Regions from separate parts of the Kribbella deserti genome, predicted to be linked through region 1. Evidence: riboswitches for the same ligand, from Rfam matches in the RefSeq annotation. Region 1 holds a riboswitch; the other holds the start of a gene.
The links. A riboswitch is a leader RNA that binds a small molecule or an ion and turns the genes downstream of it on or off. The one in region 1 is predicted to bind S-adenosylmethionine.

Region 1 (4,324 bases):
AACCCGCGGCCTAGCCGGAGGCCCGCGCTGTACGGGATGAACGCGGCGCCGCGGATCGTGGCGGCGCCGCGCGCATGCCGTCGCGGACGCGACCCAGCACCTCGGTGAGTACGGCGAGATCGTCGGCCGACAAGTGGTCCAGGAACAGCTCGCGCACCACATCGATATGCCCAGGCAGGACCCGGAGCAGCAGCGCCCGGCCCTCTTCGGTGATGGTCACGGTGGTACTGCGCTCGTCATCCGTGGAAGGACTCCGGCTGACCAACCCGGCTTTCTCCAGCACGCCCGCCTGATACGTGAGACCACTGCGGCTGTACACAACACCATCCGCCAGATCGGTCATCCGCTGCTGCCCGCCGGGTGCGTCGTTCAGCCTTGCCAGGATCTGGAACTGCACCCAGCTCAGCCCGCCGTCCACGCGCAAGTGCTGCTCGACGGCGTGCTGCAACAGGCTGCTGACCTCCATCAGGGCGAAGTACCCGGCCAGCTGAGCCGGATCCAGCGGTCCGCCTTTGCGCGTCATGACCAGCACCCTACTTGCTTCGAATTCAAAGCGTGCTACCGTCGTTCATGTGCTTCGAATTCGAAGCAACTTCCGCCAAGCAAGGAGACCGCATCATGAAGGCAGTGCGCTACCACCAGTACGGCGACAGCGAGGTCCTGCGATACGAAGAGGCCGACCGGCCGACGCCTGGACCGGGCCAGGTGCTGATCCAGGTCGCCGGGATGGCGTTCAACCCGGTCGATGCGGGCATTCGCGGCGGTTACCTGCGGCAGGTGTTCCCGCTGGAGTTCCCGCACATCCCCGGTCACGACGTGGCGGGCACGATCGCGGAGCTCGGCCCGGGCGTCGTGGGATACCGGGTCGGCGATCCGGTCATCGGGTTCCTCCCGATGACCGCGAGCGGCGCCGCCGCCGAGTTCGCGCTAGCCCAAGTCGAGGCGTTGACCGCCGCGCCGGGCAAGGTCGATCTCGCGGACGCCGCGGCCCTGCCGTCTACCGGATTGACCGCATGGCAGGCGCTGTTCGAGCACGCGGGACTGCAGGCGGGACAACGGATCCTCATCAACGGCGCGAGTGGAGCAGTCGGCGGCTTCGCCGTACAGCTGGCCAAACAGGCGGGCGCGGTCGTCATCGCGACGGCAGGCCCGCGCGGCCTCGAGAAGGCCCGCGCCCATGGTGCCGACGAGGTCCTCGACTACACCTCGGCGTCGGTACCGGCCGCGATCACCGAACCGGTCGACGCCGTTCTCAATCTGGCACGGCTCGACCAACCGCAGCTACACGAACTCCTGGATCGCGTGCGTCCTGGCGGCGTTTTCGTCACGACGGTTCCGCCCGGGCTGGAGAGCGTCGAGGGCGACGTTCGCGCGGTGACCATGTTCGTTCGCAGCGACGTCGGTCAGCTCGCCGGGCTGGTCGCGAAGGTCGACGCGGGCGAGCTACGGATCGACGTCAGCGCGCGCTACCCGCTGGCCGAACTCGCCAGGGTGCACCAGCTGAGCGACGCGGGCAAGCTCCCCGGCAAGGTCGTCGTCACACCTGCCTAGACCCTGAATGCATTAAGCCCCGGTGACGCCGTCGAGGCGCTCGCGGACCATGTCGGCGTGGCCGCAGTGGCGGGCGTACTCCCCGATCATGTGCAGGTAGATCATCCGCAGCGACGCCTCCTCCCCCTTCAGGTCGAAGCGCTCGTCCAGGTCATATCCCGCCGCGGCCTCGTCCGACAGCCGCCATTCTTCGATCAACTGCTCGTACTCGGCTTGGGCGCGGGACGCGTCGAGCAGTTCGAAGTCCGCATCCTTGCCGAGTTCCGGGTCGAACAGCGGCTCGGCCGGCTCGAATCGCCCGGCGGCGAAGTTGCGGCGGAACCAGATTCGCTCCACCTTCGCGAGGTGCCGGATCAGGCCCAGCAGCGACAACGTCGACGGCGACGCGGGTCGCTCGGCCAGCTGTTCGGCCGTCAGCCCGGCGCATTTGTAGAGCAACGTCGTGCGGTAGAAGTCGAGATAACCCGCCATCAGCTCGCGCTCCCCCGCGACGAGGGAGCCTTCCGGCCGGGTGATTTCGGGCGCTGTCCAGGTCATCCGCGCATCCTCTCCGCCACGTCGAGCCGGCGCCAGCGAGATTCGCCCGCACGCGTGACGTCTCACGATACGGAGGTAAATCCCAACTAGTGAGATTGTCACTGGCGCGATCCCGGGGCGATTCGTTACCGTCTTCGGCAGGTCATGAGCGCCAGCGTCAAGCCCCGGCTCGCTGGCCGGCAACCCTCCTCCGCGGTGGGGTGCCCCGGGTGAGGACCAGGCCGTCCGGACACCCCGGTCGGCAAGCGCGGACCACCGGGAGGTCTCCATGTCCATCCTCTCCATCCTCGAACCGTCGCAGACCGCTGCGGCCCGTCCGGCCGTCACCCGCCGCTTCACCGGCGGCATTCCCGCCACGGTCGCGACGGATCTGCTCGTGCCGCTGGCCGACGGCCGCGTCACGGATTACGCGAACTTCGACCATGGCGCGAGTGCCCCCTGTCTGGAGTCGGTGCGAGCCGCGGTCGAGGCAGCCCTGCCGTCGTACGCGTCGGTGCATCGCGGCAACGGCTACGCCTCGCGCATCACCACCCAGTGGTACGAGCGCGCCCGCGCCGAGGTACATGCGTTTGTCGGCGCCCGGTCCGACGACCAGGTGGTGTTCACGCGGCAGACCACCGACGCCCTGAACCTGCTGGCGCGATGCCTGCCGAGCAACGCCACGGTGATCGTGTTCGAGACCGAGCACCACGCGGCGCTGCTGCCCTGGCCGGCCGAGCGTACGGTCCGACTGGCCGCGCCGGACTCCCCCGCTTCCGCGGTCAGCGCCGTCGCCAACGCCCTTCGCGAGGCGCCGGAGGGTCCCCGGCTTGTAGTCGTCACAGGCGCCTCGAACGTGACCGGCGAGATCTTCCCGGTAGCCGAGATCGCCGCCGTCGCGAAGGCCCATGGCGCGCGGATCTGCCTCGACGCGGCGCAGCTGGCTCCGCACCGCGTAGTGGACATTGCCGCGCTTGAGGTCGATTGGGTCGCACTGTCCGGTCACAAGCTCTACGCCCCGTACGGCGCTGGCGCCCTCGTCGGCCGGGCCGACTGGCTCAACGCGGCCAACCCGTACCTGGCGGGTGGCGGCGCCACCTCGGCCGTTACGGGCGACACGACCGTTTGGAACGAAGGGCCGTCCCGCCACGAGGGTGGCTCGCCCAACGTCATCGGCGCGATCGCGCTCGCTGCAGCGTGTGCGGCGATCTCGAAGCACCGCGACGCGATCGAGCAGCACGAGCAGTTCTTGCTCGGCCGGTTGCGCGACGGCCTTGCCAACATCCCAGGCGTCAAGACCTACTCGCTGTTCGGGCACGACGCCGACCGCGTCGGAACGGTCACCTTCACGATCGAAGGCCTGACGTCCACTCTGGTGTCGGCAGCGCTCTCCGCGGAGTACGGGATCGGCGTACGGGACGGCAAGTTCTGCGCCCATCTCCTGACGGGCCACCTGCTCGCAGGTGATCCGACAAGTTCCACGGCCGTTCGCGCCAGCCTCGGCCTCGGTGTCACCCGCGAGCACGTCGAGCGCCTTATCGAGGCGATTCGCACCCTTGCCACGAAGGGCCCGAAGTCGGCGTACCTGGAGTCGGCGGAAGGCTGTCAGCCCGTCACCGACCCGCGCGATCTCACCGCCCCGCAGATCTGGTAAGTCCCGCTACCGCCTTCGCCGCAGACTCGACCTCAATCGTGCGCGCGGGGAAGACCGCGCGGGAACCGCGTTAGGCCTCCGTCGGCCGCAGACCCGTATAACCAGCCGCGAAGGCCAAGAGGTCTGCCCACTCGGAAGCAACCATCGCCAGCGGTTTGCCCATGCCATGTCCGGCGTCGACCTCGATGCGCGCGATCACCGGGTTGTCGCCGGCTTGGGCGTGCTGTAGCGCCGCGGTGAACTTGTGGCTGTGCAGCGGCACCACGCGATCATCGTGGTCCGCTGTCATCACCAGCGTCGGTGGGTACGACGTACCGGGCTCAAGATTGTGCAGCGGCGAGTAGGCCAGCGCCGTACGGAAATCCGCCTCGTCGTCGGGCCGGCCGTAGTCGGATGCCCAGGCCGCTCCGATCGTGAATTTGTGGAAGCGCAGCAGGTCCATCACCCCCACGCACGGCAGGGCCGCCGCGAACAACTCGGGCCGCTGCGTCATCACCGCGCCCACGAGCAGGCCACCGTTGCTGCGACCATGAATCGCCAACTGGGCGGCGGTGGTGACACCTGTGCGCTGCAGCTCCTCGGCTACACCGATGAAGTCGTCGA
Region 2 (4,324 bases), on a different contig from region 1:
AATGGAGTGCCGATGATCCGCGATACCCCGCTTTCCCGCCGTTCGCTGCTGGGCGCCGGACTGGCTGTTTCGACCGCCGGTTTGCTCGCTGGCAATGGTTTCAGCCTGCCCGCGATGGCGACCGGTTCGGTTCGCAACGAGCTCAGTACGTTGGAGCGCGAGCACGACGCCCGGCTCGGCGTGTACGGGCTCAACACCCGTACGGGCGCGACGGTGGCCTACCGGGCTGACGAGCGGTTCCCGATGTGCTCGACGTTCAAGACGCTCGCGTCCGCGGCGATCCTGCGGGACCGGGACTGCAACGGCGAGTTCCTCAACAAGGTGATCCGCTACACGAAGAAGGACCTCGTCGCTGGCTCTCCGATCACCCAGGAGCACGTCGGCAAGGGCATGCGCGTGGCGGACCTGTGCCACGCTGCGATCTGCTACAGCGACAACACGGCGGCCAACCTGCTCCTGCGCCAGCTAGGTGGTCCGTACGGCGTGACGCGGTTCTGCCGTTCGATCGGCGACTTGCACAGCCGGCTCGACCGGTACGAGACAGAGCTGAACACGGCCATCCCTGGCGACGTACGAGACACGACGACGCCTAGTGCGATGGGGGCCAACTTGAGGCGGCTGGTCCTCGGCAACGCGCTGAACGAGCGTGACCGGGAACAGCTGACTGCGTGGCTCAAGGCCAACACCACAAGCAAGAAGCGGTTCGGCGCGGGTCTGCCTAGCAACTGGGTTCTCGGCGACAAGACCGGTTCGGGCGACTACGGCACGGCCAACGATGTCGGGGTGGCGTGGACGACTGCAGGCACTCCGCTCGTCCTAGCTGTCTACACCACGAAACACACCAAGGACGCGGTCTGGGACGACGCCCTGATCGCCAAAACCGCCCGCATCCTCGCCAGCACCTTGGCGCCCGGCGAGTAGGCCCAACCACTGGCGTTCATCGGTCCGAATCCACCCTCTGTGCCGCCGCGGACCTCTTGAAGGTCCGCTGCGGGCGAGGGCGGATTCGACCGACGAACGCTAAAGGTGAGTGGCTCAGCCGCCGGCGACGGCGGGGATGATGGAGACCTGGCCGCCGTCCTTGATCGGGGTTTGCAGGCCCTCGGAGAAGCGCACGTCGTCGTTGTCCACGTAGACGTTGACAAAGCGGCGCAGCTCGCCCGCCTCGTCCAGCACGCGCGACTTGATGCCCGGGTACGAGGCGTCGAGGGACTCGAGCACCTCGCTCAGGGTCGAGCCGTCCACGGAGACCTCGGATACGCCCTGGGTGTAGGGCCGCAGGATGGTCGGAACGCGCACACTCACACTCACTGCAGACCTGCCTTCACAAATGCGTCGTACGTCGCGGGAATGGTGACCTTCGGGCCGACCCGGTCGGCGACGGCGTCGAGCGTCTTCAGCCCGTCGCCGGAGTTGATGATGACGGTTTCGGCCTCGGGATCGAGCTGGCCGGTCGCGAGCAGCTTCTTCAGCGTCGCGACGGTCACCCCGCCCGCGGTCTCACCGAAGATGCCCTCGGTGCGGGCCAGCAACTGGATGCCCTCGACAACCTCTTCGTCGGTCACGTCCTCGACGGCACCACCGGTACGGCGGGTCACGTCCAGCACGTACGGCCCGTCGGCCGGGTTACCGATCGCCAGGGACTTCGCGATGGTGTCGGGCTTGACCGGCTTCACCACGTCGTGGCCGTCGCGGAAGGCCTGCGCGACCGGAGAACAACCCGTCGCCTGCGCGCCGTACACCTTGTAGTCGCACGTGTCGACCAGGCCGAGGTTCTGCAGCTCGGTGAAACCTTTGTCGATCTTGGTGAGCTGTGAGCCCGAAGCGACCGGCACGACGATCTGCTGCGGCAGGCGCCAACCGAGCTGCTCGGCGATCTCGAAGGCCAAGGTCTTGGAACCCTCGGAGTAGTACGGCCGGACGTTGACGTTGACGAAGGCCCAGCCCTCTTCCTCGCCGGCGATTTCCGAGGCCAGCTTGTTCACGTCGTCGTAGTTGCCGTCGACGGCCACCAGGGTTCCGCCGTACACCGCGGTGGTGATGATCTTGGCCCGCTCGAGGTTGCTCGGAATGAAGACCACCGAGCGGATACCGGCCCGGGCCGCTGCGGCCGCGACGGCGTTCGCCAGGTTGCCGGTGGAGGGGCACGCGAAGACCTTGAGCCCGAGCTCGCGGGTGGCGCTCAGGGCGGTGGCGACGACCCGGTCCTTGAAGGAGTGGGTCGGATTGCCCGAGTCGTCCTTCACCCAGAGGGTCTTCAGGCCGAGCTCGCGAGCCAGGTTGTCCGCCTTGACCAAGCGGGTGTAGCCGGGCTCGGTGTTCGGGAAGCTCTCCACGTCGGTCGGAACCGGCAGCAGCGGCTGGTAGCGCCAGATGTTCTTGGGGCCGGCCTCGATCTGCTCACGAGTGACCGTGCCATAGGAATAGCCGACCTCGAGAGGACCGAAACACTCCATACAGGCGTAGTACGGGCCGAGCGGCGACTGTGCTCCACAAGCGCGACAGCTCAGGTGCGTGGCATTGCCGAAGGCGCCTTCGCGGATGGTGTGGGTCTCGGGAGCGGTGGTCAGGCTCATGCGGAGTTCCCTCCTCATCTTCCCCGCATCCGGATCTCGGCACGGGACGGATTTGGCACCGTTCCGCCGCCGAACACCTCCGGATCGAGGCGTCAACGGGGAGGGTTGCCGGGACTTCAACGGGCCGTTTCCCTCAGTCCCTCTGGATGAGCACGACCGAGATTACCCAACCCATCCCACATTCCGTCCCCCGATCCCACCATCCGAGACCCCAGATCTCACCACCCCCACCCCCGCCCCGCCGCGCTTCCCGTTCATCGGACGCTAGTTACCCGGCGTGTCGCCGTTCATCGGACGCTTGTGACAGGGCGTGTCGGCATTGATCGGACGCTTGTGACCAAACTTGCCCGAGCCGCCGCCGGAACCACGATCGGCCGGGATCGTCTCGTCGGCCTTTCGCCGCGGTTCTGACCGGCACGCTGGTGCTGGCAGTCCATGGCCGGATCTCTGGTCAGAAGGGTCCAGTGAACGGCGACACGCCCTGTCACAAGGGTCCGATGAACGGCGACACGCCGGGTAACTAGCGTCCGATGAACGGGATACAGAGGGGTCAGCGGAGGTGGTGGGTGGCGCCGGGGGTGTGGGTGGGGAGGGACATGCGGGGGCCGTAGCGGGGGTGGCCGGGGCCGGCTAGTTCGAGGAGGCGCTGGACTCGGTAGCGGTGGCCTCGGTATGGCTCGATGAGTTCGGCGGTGGCGTCGTCGTCGAGTTCTTCGCCGGTCAACGCATACGACACGTTGCGGGACACGTGATAGTCGGCAAACGAGAAGGCGTCGGCATCACCGTGCGCCCGCTGGCGGACCTCGGCGGCGGTCCAGACCCCGACGCCCGGCAAGGACCGCAGGGCCCGTTCCACCTCGGTCGAATCGGTTAGAGCCAAGGTACGTTCGAGAGCCTTCGCACGGGTGGCCGCGGTGATGACGACGCGCGAGCGCTTCCCGTCGACTCCGGCGCGCAACCACATCCACGACGGGATCAACCGCCACTGCTCGGGGGTAGGCGGCACGAAGAGTTCGGCTGGCCCGGGCGCTGGTTCGCCGTACGTCTTGATGAGGACCCTCCAGGCGCGGAAGGCCTCCTTGCCGGTGACAACCTGCTCGATCCCGGCAGCGGCCATCGCCTCGAAGACGGCCCGGGTCTTCGGCACGCGGAAGTACGCGAACCGGCGCGCGGCGTGGGCCAGTACGTCGTGCTGCGGCTCGAACCCCTCCCAGCTGTCGGAATCACCCAGCAGCTCGGGCACACCGTCCAGCGCCCAGGCCGCGCCCGGTCCCCAGGCCTCGGCGTCGATCTCCCCGAGCGCGTCGTACGGCGTGAGGCGGAGCAGGACCGGGCCGTCCGGCGTGTGAGTGGCTCGCCAGACCGTGCGGGTGTCGCGATCGAACCGGTACGTCGGATCGCCCGCGCCTCGCCGCAACGCGCCGATCAGCAACTGCGGATCGGCCGGTCGCCCGGGCACCCATCGCCGCTTCACCGAAGTCACCGCTCCAGTCTGCCTGCCGGCACCGACAAAGCCGCGCGCGCGGGCGGGACAAGGCCATCCGGGGCGCTCATACTCGGGGTATGACGGGGTGGCAGCGGGTCAAAGTGGTGGTGAACTTACTCAATCTGACCACGCTCGCCGGGCTCCTGGTGGCGCTCATCGGGCGGGCGAAGCTCAGCCGTGGACCGCGCGGTCTGCTCTACGGGACGGGGTACCGCCTCGGCTTTCCGGTCGCGGGCGCCTTCACGCTCGGCAACGTGGTGCT

Region 2: linked by a shared signal. The riboswitch ahead of thrC (threonine synthase) and the one ahead of ACFFGN_RS13550 (aminotransferase class V-fold PLP-dependent enzyme) in region 1 are both predicted to bind S-adenosylmethionine.

Annotation. Positions count from the first base shown of each region.
Region 1 is NZ_JBHLTC010000018.1:26,797-31,120, reverse strand. Features, by position in the region: gene ACFFGN_RS13570 (AraC family transcriptional regulator) at 1-1, shown strand, start outside; gene ACFFGN_RS13565 (MarR family winged helix-turn-helix transcriptional regulator) at 11-523, opposite strand; gene ACFFGN_RS13560 (NADP-dependent oxidoreductase) at 619-1,551, shown strand; gene ACFFGN_RS13555 (DinB family protein) at 1,564-2,088, opposite strand; SAM riboswitch class IV at 2,229-2,342, shown strand; gene ACFFGN_RS13550 (aminotransferase class V-fold PLP-dependent enzyme) at 2,357-3,721, shown strand; gene ACFFGN_RS13545 (prolyl oligopeptidase family serine peptidase) at 3,792-4,324, opposite strand, start outside.
Region 2 is NZ_JBHLTC010000006.1:261,416-265,739, reverse strand. Features, by position in the region: gene bla (class A beta-lactamase) at 13-921, shown strand; gene ACFFGN_RS06660 (ubiquitin-like small modifier protein 1) at 1,036-1,311, opposite strand; gene thrC (threonine synthase) at 1,308-2,576, opposite strand; SAM riboswitch class I at 2,588-2,729, opposite strand; gene ACFFGN_RS06650 (DNA-3-methyladenine glycosylase family protein) at 3,127-4,059, opposite strand; gene ACFFGN_RS06645 (hypothetical protein) at 4,140-4,324, shown strand, end outside.